Regions from separate parts of the Kitasatospora sp. NPDC057542 genome, predicted to be linked through region 3. Evidence: riboswitches for the same ligand, from Rfam matches in the RefSeq annotation. Region 3 holds a riboswitch; each other region holds the start of a gene.

What was found. A riboswitch is a leader RNA that binds a small molecule or an ion and turns the genes downstream of it on or off. The one in region 3 is predicted to bind thiamine pyrophosphate.
Region 1: it holds a riboswitch for thiamine pyrophosphate, as region 3 does, so the genes downstream of both, thiO (glycine oxidase ThiO) here and ACFU7Y_RS10745 (cytosine permease) in region 3, are expected to answer to the same signal.
Region 2: it holds a riboswitch for thiamine pyrophosphate, as region 3 does, so the genes downstream of both, thiC (phosphomethylpyrimidine synthase ThiC) here and ACFU7Y_RS10745 (cytosine permease) in region 3, are expected to answer to the same signal.

Annotation. Positions count from the first base shown of each region.
Region 1 is NZ_JBHVFE010000123.1:8,998-12,264, reverse strand. Features, by position in the region: gene ACFU7Y_RS17785 (thiazole synthase) at 1-1, opposite strand, end outside; gene thiS (sulfur carrier protein ThiS) at 5-229, opposite strand; gene thiO (glycine oxidase ThiO) at 226-1,401, opposite strand; TPP riboswitch at 1,405-1,517, opposite strand; gene ACFU7Y_RS17770 (NAD(P)/FAD-dependent oxidoreductase) at 1,669-2,874, shown strand; gene ACFU7Y_RS17765 (Rv2175c family DNA-binding protein) at 2,917-3,267, shown strand, end outside.
Region 2 is NZ_JBHVFE010000197.1:4,232-7,498, forward strand. Features, by position in the region: gene ACFU7Y_RS23710 (cupin domain-containing protein) at 89-406, shown strand; gene tenA (thiaminase II) at 432-1,103, shown strand; gene ACFU7Y_RS23720 (DUF5326 family protein) at 1,372-1,572, shown strand; TPP riboswitch at 1,736-1,870, shown strand; gene thiC (phosphomethylpyrimidine synthase ThiC) at 1,865-3,267, shown strand, end outside.
Region 3 is NZ_JBHVFE010000059.1:20,107-23,373, reverse strand. Features, by position in the region: gene ACFU7Y_RS10750 (glycerophosphodiester phosphodiesterase family protein) at 1-111, opposite strand, end outside; gene ACFU7Y_RS10745 (cytosine permease) at 200-1,588, opposite strand; TPP riboswitch at 1,581-1,725, opposite strand; gene ACFU7Y_RS10740 (S1C family serine protease) at 1,944-3,267, shown strand, end outside.

The DNA of each region.
Region 1 (3,267 bases), on a different contig from region 3:
TGGCTCAGCCTCCCTGGACGGCGGTGAGGATCTCGACCCGGTCGCCGCTGCTCAGCGGCGTCTCGGACCACGAACTACGGGGCACCACGGCCTCGTTGAGCGCGGCGGCGACTCCGGTGTTGGCGGCGCTGACGGAGGCCACCACCTCGGCGAGGGTGGTCGTGGCGGGCACCCGGCGGGGCTCGCCGTTGACGGTCAGGGCGATCTCGTTCAGGGCGGTCTCGGTCATGCGGAGGCCTTCGTCGTGGAGCGGTCGGGGGAGAAGCGCAGGGGTGTGAACGGCCGTGCCGGCTCGGGGACTTCGCCGGTGGCCAGGTACTCGGCGACCAGGTCGGCGGTCACCGGGGTGAGCAGCACGCCGTTGCGGTAGTGGCCGGTGGCGGCGACCAGCCCGGGCACCGAGGTCGGGCCCAGCAGCGGGGCGTTGTCCGGCGAGCCGGGGCGCAGCCCGGCCGAGGTCTCCAGCAGCGGGAGTTCGGTGATCCCCGGGACCAACTCGTGGGCATCGCGCAGGAGTTCGTACACCCCGCCGGCGGTGACGGTGGTGTCGTAGCCCTGTTCCTCGGTGGTCGCGCCGACCACCAGTTCGCCGTTCTCGCGCGGCACCAGGTACAGGTGCCGGCCGCGGACGACGGCGCGGACGTTGCGGGAGAGGAACGGCCGGTAGGCGTCCGGGATCCGGAGGCGCAGCACCTGCCCCTTCACCGGGCGGATCGCGGGCAGCGCCCCCTCGGGCAGGCCGGGCAACCGGTGGCTGTGCGGGCCGGCCGCGAGGAGGACCTGCTCGGCGGTCACGGTCTCCTGGGTGCTCAGCCGGGCGCCGGTCGCGCGGCCGTTCTCGACCAGCAGCTCGACGGCCTCGGCCGGACGGATCGAGACCCCGGCGCGTTCGCAGGCGAGGAGCAGGGCCTTGAGCAGCCGGCGGCCGTCCACCTGGTGGTCCTCGGCCACGTGCAGGCCGCCGCGCACGCCGGGGGCGAGCATCGGCTCCAGCCTGCGGGCCTCCCGGCCGGTCAGCCAGGTCGAGTCCAGGCCGAGCCGCCGGTGGAAGGCGTGCAGTTCGCGCAGTTCCTCGCGGTCGTCGGAGTCCAGCGCCACGGCGACGGTGCCGCACCGGCGGTAGCCGGTGTCCAGACCGCCGCTCGCCTCGGTGAGCTCGGCGGCGAAGGCCGCGTACCGCTCGTTCGAGGCCATGCCGAGGCGCAGCAGCGGCTCCTCGCCGTACTGGAGCTCGGTGACCGGGGCGAGCATTCCGGCCGCGACCCGGGCCGCGCCGCCGCCGGGGGAGGGGTCGACCACGATCACGTTCCGCAGCCCGCGCTGGGCGGCGCGCCAGGCGACGGCGAGGCCGATGATGCCCCCGCCGATCACCAGCACGTCGGCGCGGGCGCCTGATGGCAAGCGTGACAAGGCTGCTCTTCTCCCTTCGCCGGTATGACCCGGATCAGGTTCGGACGGTCGCAGGCCGTGTCAGCCCGCCTCTCAGCCCGGTACGCCGGGCTCCCGTGTGGTGCCCCCACCTTAACGCCGGGGGGCGGCCCGGCCGAAGGCCCGTACGCGGGGTGGACCAGGGAGGAGACCACCCGCGCCCGCCTCCGCGCTCCGCACGGCCGGAGGGCCGGCGCGAAGGGCGGACGGCCCGCAGCTGCCGGCCGGCCGCTGAGTACAGTGACGGGCGTGGCAGAGCTGAGCGGAACGGATCAGGTGGTCGTCGTCGGAGCCGGGCTGGCCGGGGCGCAGGCCGCCCTCAAGCTGCGGCAGGGAGGCTGGCAGGGGCGGATCGCGCTGGTCGGCGAGGAGCCGCACGCGCCGTACGACCGGCCGCCGCTCTCCAAGGACGTGCTGCTCGGCAAGGCCGACTCCACCGCCCTGGACATCGACTACGGGCAGCTCGGCATCGAGCTGTTCACCGGCCGCCGGGCCACCGGCCTCACCCCCGGCGTGCTGCACACCGACGGCGGCGACCTCGCGTACGGCTCGCTGGTGGTCGCCACCGGCGCCGTCCCGCGTGCCCTGCCCGGCGCCGAGCGGGCGCACCTGCTGCACACCCTGGACGACGCCCTGGCGCTGCGCGCGCTGCTGCGCCCCGGGCTGCGGCTGGTGCTGGTCGGCGCGGGCTGGATCGGTGCCGAGGTGTCCGGTGCGGCCCGCGCGGCGGGCTGCGAGGTGACCGTGGTCGAGGCCGGCCCGGCACCGCTGCCCGGCGCGCTGCCGACGGAGATCGGTTCGGCGATGGCCGCCTGGTACACCGAGGCCGGGGTCGACCTGCGCTGCGGGGTCGGTGTGGCCGCCGTCGAGCCCGGCGCGGTGCTGCTGGCGGACGGCTCGCACCTGCCCGCCGACGAGGTCGTGGTCGGTATCGGGGCGCGTCCCGCGACCGGCTGGCTGGCCGGCTCCGGGATCGAGCTGGACGCGGCCGGTGCCGTCGTGGTGGACGGGCGGCTGCGCACCTCGGTGCCCGGTGTCTTCGCAGCCGGCGACTGCGTCAGCTACCCCTCGACCCGGTCCGGCGCCCGGCTGGCCGTCCAGCACTGGGACCACGCCCTGCAGTCCGGCGAGGCGGTGGCCGCCGCCGTCCTGGGCGCGGACGCGCCGGCCTACGACCCGGTGCCGTACTTCTGGTCCGAGCAGTTCGGGCGGATGGTCCAGTACGCCGGCTGGCACGCCGAGGGCGACGAGCTGCTCTGGCGCGGGGGCCCGCAGGACGCCGACTGGTCGGTGCTCTGGCTGCGGGACGGCGTGCCGAGCGCGCTGCTGACCGTGGACCGGCCGCGCGACCTCACCCAGGGGCGGAGGCTGATCGAGCGCGGCACCGCGCTGGACCCGGCCCGCGCGGCCGACCCGGCGGTGCCGCTGAAGGCGGCCGCGGCGTAGGGCCGTGTGCGCGGTGGGCCGTCGAGGTGGCAGTCTGGTGCCGTGAGTGAGATCGATGCCAAGACTGAAGCCCTGGTCCCCGAGTGGCTGTACCTGCCCGACATCTCCGAGCGGTGGGGTGTGCTGGTCACCGAGGTCCGCAACATGGTCAAGAAGGGTGACCTGATCGCGGTCCGCCGCGGCCCCAACAAGTCCTTGCAGGTCCCGGCCGCCTTCATCGACGAGACCGGCCCGGTGAAGCACCTGGTCGGCCTGCTGACCGTGCTGCGGGACAGCGGCCTCTCCGACGACGAGATCATCGAGTGGATGTTCACGGAGGACGAGTCGCTGCCCGGCACCCCGGTGCAGGCGCTGTGGGAGAACCGGGCGACCGAGGTCAAGCGCCGCGCCCAG
Region 2 (3,267 bases), on a different contig from region 3:
GGCGGAACCACCATGCGGCGGGGTGGTGTTGAATGCGCCAGGGCGCGGAGGTGGACGGACGGGCCCGAGGACGAGGGAGGACGGCGCGGTGAAGCTCTTCCGGCTGGACGAACTGGACGCCGAACGGGCGGCCAACGACGGTGCGTACCTGCGGTTCCTGCGCGAACCGCGGATGTCCGCCGGGCTGTACGCGCTCGCCCCCGGCGACACCGACACCCAGACCGCGCACGACCAGGACGAGATCTACCAGGTGATCAGCGGCCGGGCCGAGCTGACCGTCGGCGCCGAGACCGCGACGGTCGGGCGGGGCACCGTGGTGTACGTGCCGGCCGGTACCCCGCACCGCTTCCACCACATCACCGAGGAGCTGCGGGTGCTGGTGGTGTTCTCCCCACCGGAGGACTGAGCACCCCGGCGGCTAGGGTCGCGTCATGAGCACCAAGACGCTGACCGAAGAACTCTGGGCGGCCATCGAGCCGGTGTACGCCGAGATCCTCGCCCATCCCTTCCTGGCCGGGCTCACCGACGGCACCCTGCCGCGCGAGGCCTTCCGCCACTTCGTCGTCCAGGACTCGCACTACCTGCGCGACTACGCCCGCGCGCTCGCCGTCTGCGCGGCCAAGGCGCCCGGCGAGGAGGACGTCCGGGCCTTCGCCGACGACGCGGTCGGCGCGCTGGCCGCCGAGCAGGGCATGCACGCCGAGTTCCTGACCGCCTTCGGCGGCAGCGCCGAGGAGGCCGCCGCCGAGCCGGTGCTGCCCACCACCCGGGCCTACACCAGCTACCTGCTGGCCACCGTCTACGGCGGCTCCTTCGCCGAGGCGGTCGGCGCGGTGCTGCCCTGCTACTGGATCTACGCCCGGGTCGGCGAGGCGCTGCTCGCCCAGGGCTCGCCCGACCCGCTGTACGCCAAGTGGATCGCCACCTACGGCGACGAGGCCTTCCAGTCGGTGGTCCGCCGGGTGCTGGCGCTCACCGACCGGCTCGGCGAGGAGCTGTCCGCGGCCGAACGCCGCAAGGTGGTCGAACACTTCGTGACCACCTCGCGCTACGAGTGGATGTTCTGGGACGCCGCCTGGCGCGGTGAGCGCTGGCCGGTCTGAGCCGTGCGGGCGCGCCTGCCCGTCCCCCGGCAGGGCCCGGACGACGGGCGGGCGGTGGCGGGTCGGCCCGTGACGCAGGAGCCGGCCGGGTCGGCGGCGTCGACGTCTCGGGGGTCACCCGGGGGGTCGGAGTCGGGGTGATCTCGGGGTTCTCTCCGGGCCGTTGGGCCTCGTTCCGGCACTCACGCCACCGTACGATCGAAGTACCGAAAGCAAGCGGGATGCGGCACCGGACGGCGGCCGACCCGAGGGGAGAAGAGGAACCGACATGGCTGAGCTCTGGAAGTCGCTGCCCTCCTGGGTGCGCAACATCGTCATCCCGGTGCTGGTCCTGGTGCTGGCCTGGAACATCGTCGCGTTCGTGTTCGGCGTCGTCGGCGCACTGCTCTCGATCGTGATCAAGCTGCTGGTGGTGGTCGGCATCGCGGCCGCCGTGGTGGTCCTGGTGAAGAAGGCCGCCAAGAGCTGACCGGTCACCCCGTAACGCCGCCCTGAGGCCCGGCCCCCCGCGAGGGGGGAGCCGGGCCTCGGGCGTTCCCCGAGGGGTGCCGGTCGGCCGGGCGGGCCGTGACGTGCTCTGGACCTGCGGCGATCCGCTCGCTACGGTGTTGGGCGTCGTGTGCAGGCAACACCGCCTGCGACGCGGGAGCTCGGAGCACCGGGCTGAGAGGACGCTGACCGGGACGTCGACGGACGGACCGACGGCTGCGTCGACCGCAGGAACCTGACCGGATAATGCCGGCGTAGGGAGTAGAGGTCAGATGACCACGTTCGAAGCACAGCCGCAGTCTGCCCAGGGCGCCCCCAGCAGCGAGCGCACCGGCTACCCGGCCCCGGCCTGGCGCAAGGCCTACCGCGAGGGATCGCGCCCCGACCTGCGCGTTCCGTACCGCGAGGTGCAGCTCACCAACGGAACGTCCGTCCCGCTGTACGACACCTCCGGCCCGTACACCGACCCGTCCTACGAGCCCGACGTGCGGCGCGGCCTGCCCGCGCTGCGGGACGCCTGGATCCGCCGGCGCGGCGACGTCGAGGAGTACGACGGCCGCGAGCCGCGTCCCGAGGACGACGGGATCAAGCACACCTCGCCGCGCGGCGGGAACCTGCGCAACCTGGACGCCGTCTTCCCCGGCCGCCCGCGTCGCCCGCTGCGCGGTCGCGCCGGTGCCGCCGTCACCCAACTCGCCTACGCCAAGCGGGGCGTGGTGACGCCGGAGATGGAGTTCGTGGCGCTGCGCGAGGGCCTCGCGCCCGAGTTCGTGCGCGCCGAGGTGGCCCGCGGCCGGGCCGTCATCCCGGTCAACGTGAACCACCCGGAGGTGGAACCGGCCGTCATCGGCACCAACTTCCTGGTGAAGATCAACGCCAACATCGGCAACTCGGCCGTCACCTCCTCGATCGAGGAGGAGGTGGAGAAGATGACCTGGGCCACCCGCTGGGGCGCCGACACCGTCATGGACCTCTCCACCGGCCGCAACATCCACACCACCCGCGAGTGGATCCTGCGCAACTCCCCGGTGCCGATCGGCACCGTGCCGCTCTACCAGGCCCTGGAGAAGGTGGACGGCAAGGCCGAGGAGCTGAGCTGGGAGGTCTACCGGGACACGATCATCGAGCAGTGCGAGCAGGGCGTCGACTACATGACCGTCCACGCCGGCGTGCTGCTGCGCTACGTCCCGCTCACCGCCCGCCGCAAGACCGGCATCGTCTCGCGCGGCGGCTCGATCATGGCGGCCTGGTGCCTGGCCCACCACCGGGAGAACTTCCTCTACACCAACTTCGAGGAGCTCTGCGACATCCTGGCCTCCTACGACGTCACCTTCTCGCTCGGTGACGGCCTGCGCCCGGGCTCGATCGCGGACGCCAACGACGAGGCGCAGTTCGCCGAGCTGAAGACCCTCGGCGAGCTCGGCCGGATCGCCCGCGAGCGGGACGTCCAGGTGATGATCGAGGGCCCGGGCCACGTCCCGATGAACAAGATCAGGGAGAACATGGATCTCCAGAAGGAGATCTGCGACGAGGCGCCGTTCTACACCCTCGGCCCGCTGACCACGGACGTCGCCCCCGGCTACGACCACATCACCTCGGGCATCGGCGCCGCGATGATCGCCTGGTGGGGCACCGCGATGCTCTGCTACGTGACCCCCAAGGAGCACCTGGGCCT
Region 3 (3,267 bases):
GTAGGCCGCGAGGGTGTGCTCGGGCAGGGCGTGGGAGGAACCGCGGTGGGCGATCACCTGGACGGAGGGCACGGTGCGCGCCGTCGTCGAGGACAGGTCTGGGCTGGTCACAGGGCCAACGATAGGCGGCGGAAGTGAAGCGCGGACAAAGACGGCCCCAACCCGTGGGGCCGTCTGCGCCTGCGCTTCCCCGGTTTCCTCAGCGGCTGCCGGCGCGGCGGCTGAGCGGGGTGAGCGCCCAGGTGGCCAGGGCGGGCACCAGGAAGGCGAACAACGAGGCGGAGGTCCACTCCTGCGGGGTGAAGTGCAGCGCTTCCTGGGCGGAGGTCCAGAAGTCCGTCCACCAGTCGGCCACCTTGGTCGGCGCGATGAACTGGTAGACCGCGAAGCCCAGTGCCCACGGCAGCAGCATCAGCCAGCGGGACGGCGCGTCGGCGGAGAGGTTCCAGCCGCGCCGGCCGGCGCCGAGGAAGTAGTCCACCGCGAGCACCGCCAGCAGCGGGACGAACACCGAGCCGATGAGGCCGAGGAAGCCGTAGTAGGTGTCGGTGAACTCGTCGATCTGCAGCGCCAGCACGGTGGTCAGCGCGCCGATCGCGCCGGAGAGCACCCGGCGGTCCACCTTCGGCAGCAGGTTCTGCACCGACATCGCGGTCGAGTACACGTTGGCGAAGGACTGGTCGGTCTCGCGCAGCACCAGCACCAGCAGGAACAGCCAGCCGGCCCAGACCCCGAGGAAGGAGTCGAAGATCCGGTTCGGGTCGCCGTCCGACTGCAGCAGCGCCATCAGGCCGAGCACGTAGCACCAGACCTGGGCGATCGTGTAGCCGGAGAAGCTGCCCCAGAACGCCGAGCGCGGGGTGCGCGAGTGCCGGGTGTAGTCGGCGGCCAGCGGGACGAAGGAGACCGACACCGCGATCATCGCGTCGGTGGCGCCCAGGAAGCCGTGCCAGTTGCCCGCGCCCGGGTCCGGCACGCCCTGGCGGCCCAGCTGGACGGTGAAGTACACCATCGCCACCGCGACCGCCCCGGCCACGAAGCGGCGCAGCACCGCGATCGAGCCCAGCGGCCAGATGGTCAGCGCGGTGGTCAGCGCGCCGGCGAGCAGGACGAACAGCCAGCGGTAGCCGGTGGTGTGCGCGACGGTCTGCGCGCCCGCCGAGATGGTCAGCAGCTCGAACACGCCCCAGCCGATGCACTGCACGATGTTCAGCACCGTCGGCAGGTAGGACAGCCGGGTGCCGAACAGCCCGCGCAGGTTCGCCATCGCGGGGGCGCCGGTGCGGGCGCCGATCAGTGCGGCCACGCCGAGCATCGCGGTGCCGACCGCCGTACCGATCACGATCGCGGTCACCGCGGCGGCCAGCGACAGCTCACTGCCGGGGGCGCCGAGCACGGTGGCGGCGGTGGAGAAGCCGATCAGGCTGACGCCCAGGTTCATCCAGAGCGCGAAGTGGTCCCGGAAGCGCAGCGTGCGCGGCGGCTCGGTGTCCAGGACCAGGGGGGCCTCGGGGCGCTCCAGGACGGCGGTCGCACTCGAAGAGGTGGCGTTCGCGCCCGAAGAAGAGGATGGCGAAGCAGGCGGCATGGCCGATACTCCCTACGCCGGCATTACCCGGACAGGTTCCGGCGGTCAGCGCCCCCTCGAACGTCCGCCACTCGTGTGGCGTACGGTCGACATGCGCACTCTCAGCCTGGTGGGTCCAAGCTCCCGCGTGTCAGTTTGGAGCGACAGGCTAACCGGCACGGGGGCGAACGCCCAAGGCCGAGGGAGTCGCGGTCCATCGCGGGACGTCCGGCGGGGGAGGGGAGCCTCGGCCGCCGGTACCGGCGTCGGTGCCGGCTAAGGATTCTTATGAGTTCTTCAGAGGGGTCCTTACGGCAATCGAATCGACAGTGCGAAAAACTATGGTCCTTGGTTCTGCCAGCTATGGAGGTCGTCCGTGAGCACCGAGCGCGAGGTTGGGCCCACCGGGCCGCAGGGGGAGCAGCCCGCCGGCCGGGGAGCGGCCGAGTCCGCTTCCGAGGGCCCCGCTCAGGGCGGGCACCAGCCGACCATGGCCTTCCGGCGGGTGCCCGAGCCGGAGGCGGGTGCCGGCGAGGCCGGTGCCGTCGAGTCCGGGCAGGGCCCGGTCGACGCGCCTTCGGCCGAGGGCGGGCACAAGCCGACCGTCGCCTTCACCAAGGTGCCCGCACCGGAGGCACCCGCCGCGCCCGTGGCACCTGCCGCGCCCGTGGCGCCCGCCGTCGAGGAGCCTGCCGTCGACCCGGCCACCGGCTACATCGACGCGCCGCCGCCCGTCCTGCCGCCCGCCCCGCAGGCCCCGGCCGCCCCGGCCCTGCCGCCGGCCGGCAACCCGTACGCCACCCCGACCCACGGCGTCCCCACCGCCGGCGCGCACGAGGGGTACGGCGCCGCTCCGGCCGTTCCGGCCGCCCCCGCCGCGCACGGCCACCACCCCTTCGGGGCCGGCCAGCCGCTCGGTGGCTGGGGCCCCACCCACGACTCCACCTCCGGCGGCGCGGGCCACCCCGGCGGCCCGGCGGGCCCGCTCGGCTACCCGGCGGACCACCCCGGCGGTCCGGCCGGCCCGCTCGGCTACCCGGCGGACCACCCCGGCGGTCCGGCCGGCCCCGGCGCTCGCAAGAAGCGCGGCGGCCTGGTCGCCCTGATCGCGGCCGTCGCGCTGGTCGCCGGTGTGGCCGGCGGCACGCTCGGCGTGACCGTCGCCAACCGCGCCGACGACAGCAACTCCCCGAACGACCACCGCAGCACCACCGTCCAGGCCAGCGACACCCAGAAGAACGAGCCCGCCCCCGGCTCGATCGCCGCCATCGCGCAGAAGGCGCTGCCCAGCGTCGTCACCATCAAGGCGCAGGGCAACGGCGAGTCGGGCACCGGCACCGGCTTCGTCTTCGACACCGAGGGCCACATCCTCACCAACAACCACGTGGTGGCGCCGACCCTCAACGGCGGCAAACTGACCGTCAAGTTCGCCGACGGCACCTCGTACAGCGCCTCGGTGCTGGGCCACGCCGAGGGTTACGACGTCGCCGTGGTCAAGATCGACAACCCGCCCAAGAGCAAGCTGGCCCCGCTGCCGCTGGCCGACTCCGACAAGGTCAACGTCGGCGACGCCACCGTCGCGATCGGCGCGCCGTACGGCCTGGAGTCCACCGTCACCAGCGGCATCATCAGCGCCAAGGACCGGCCGGTGGCCTCCGGCGACGAGACCGGATCGCAGGCCTCGTACATGAACGCCCTCC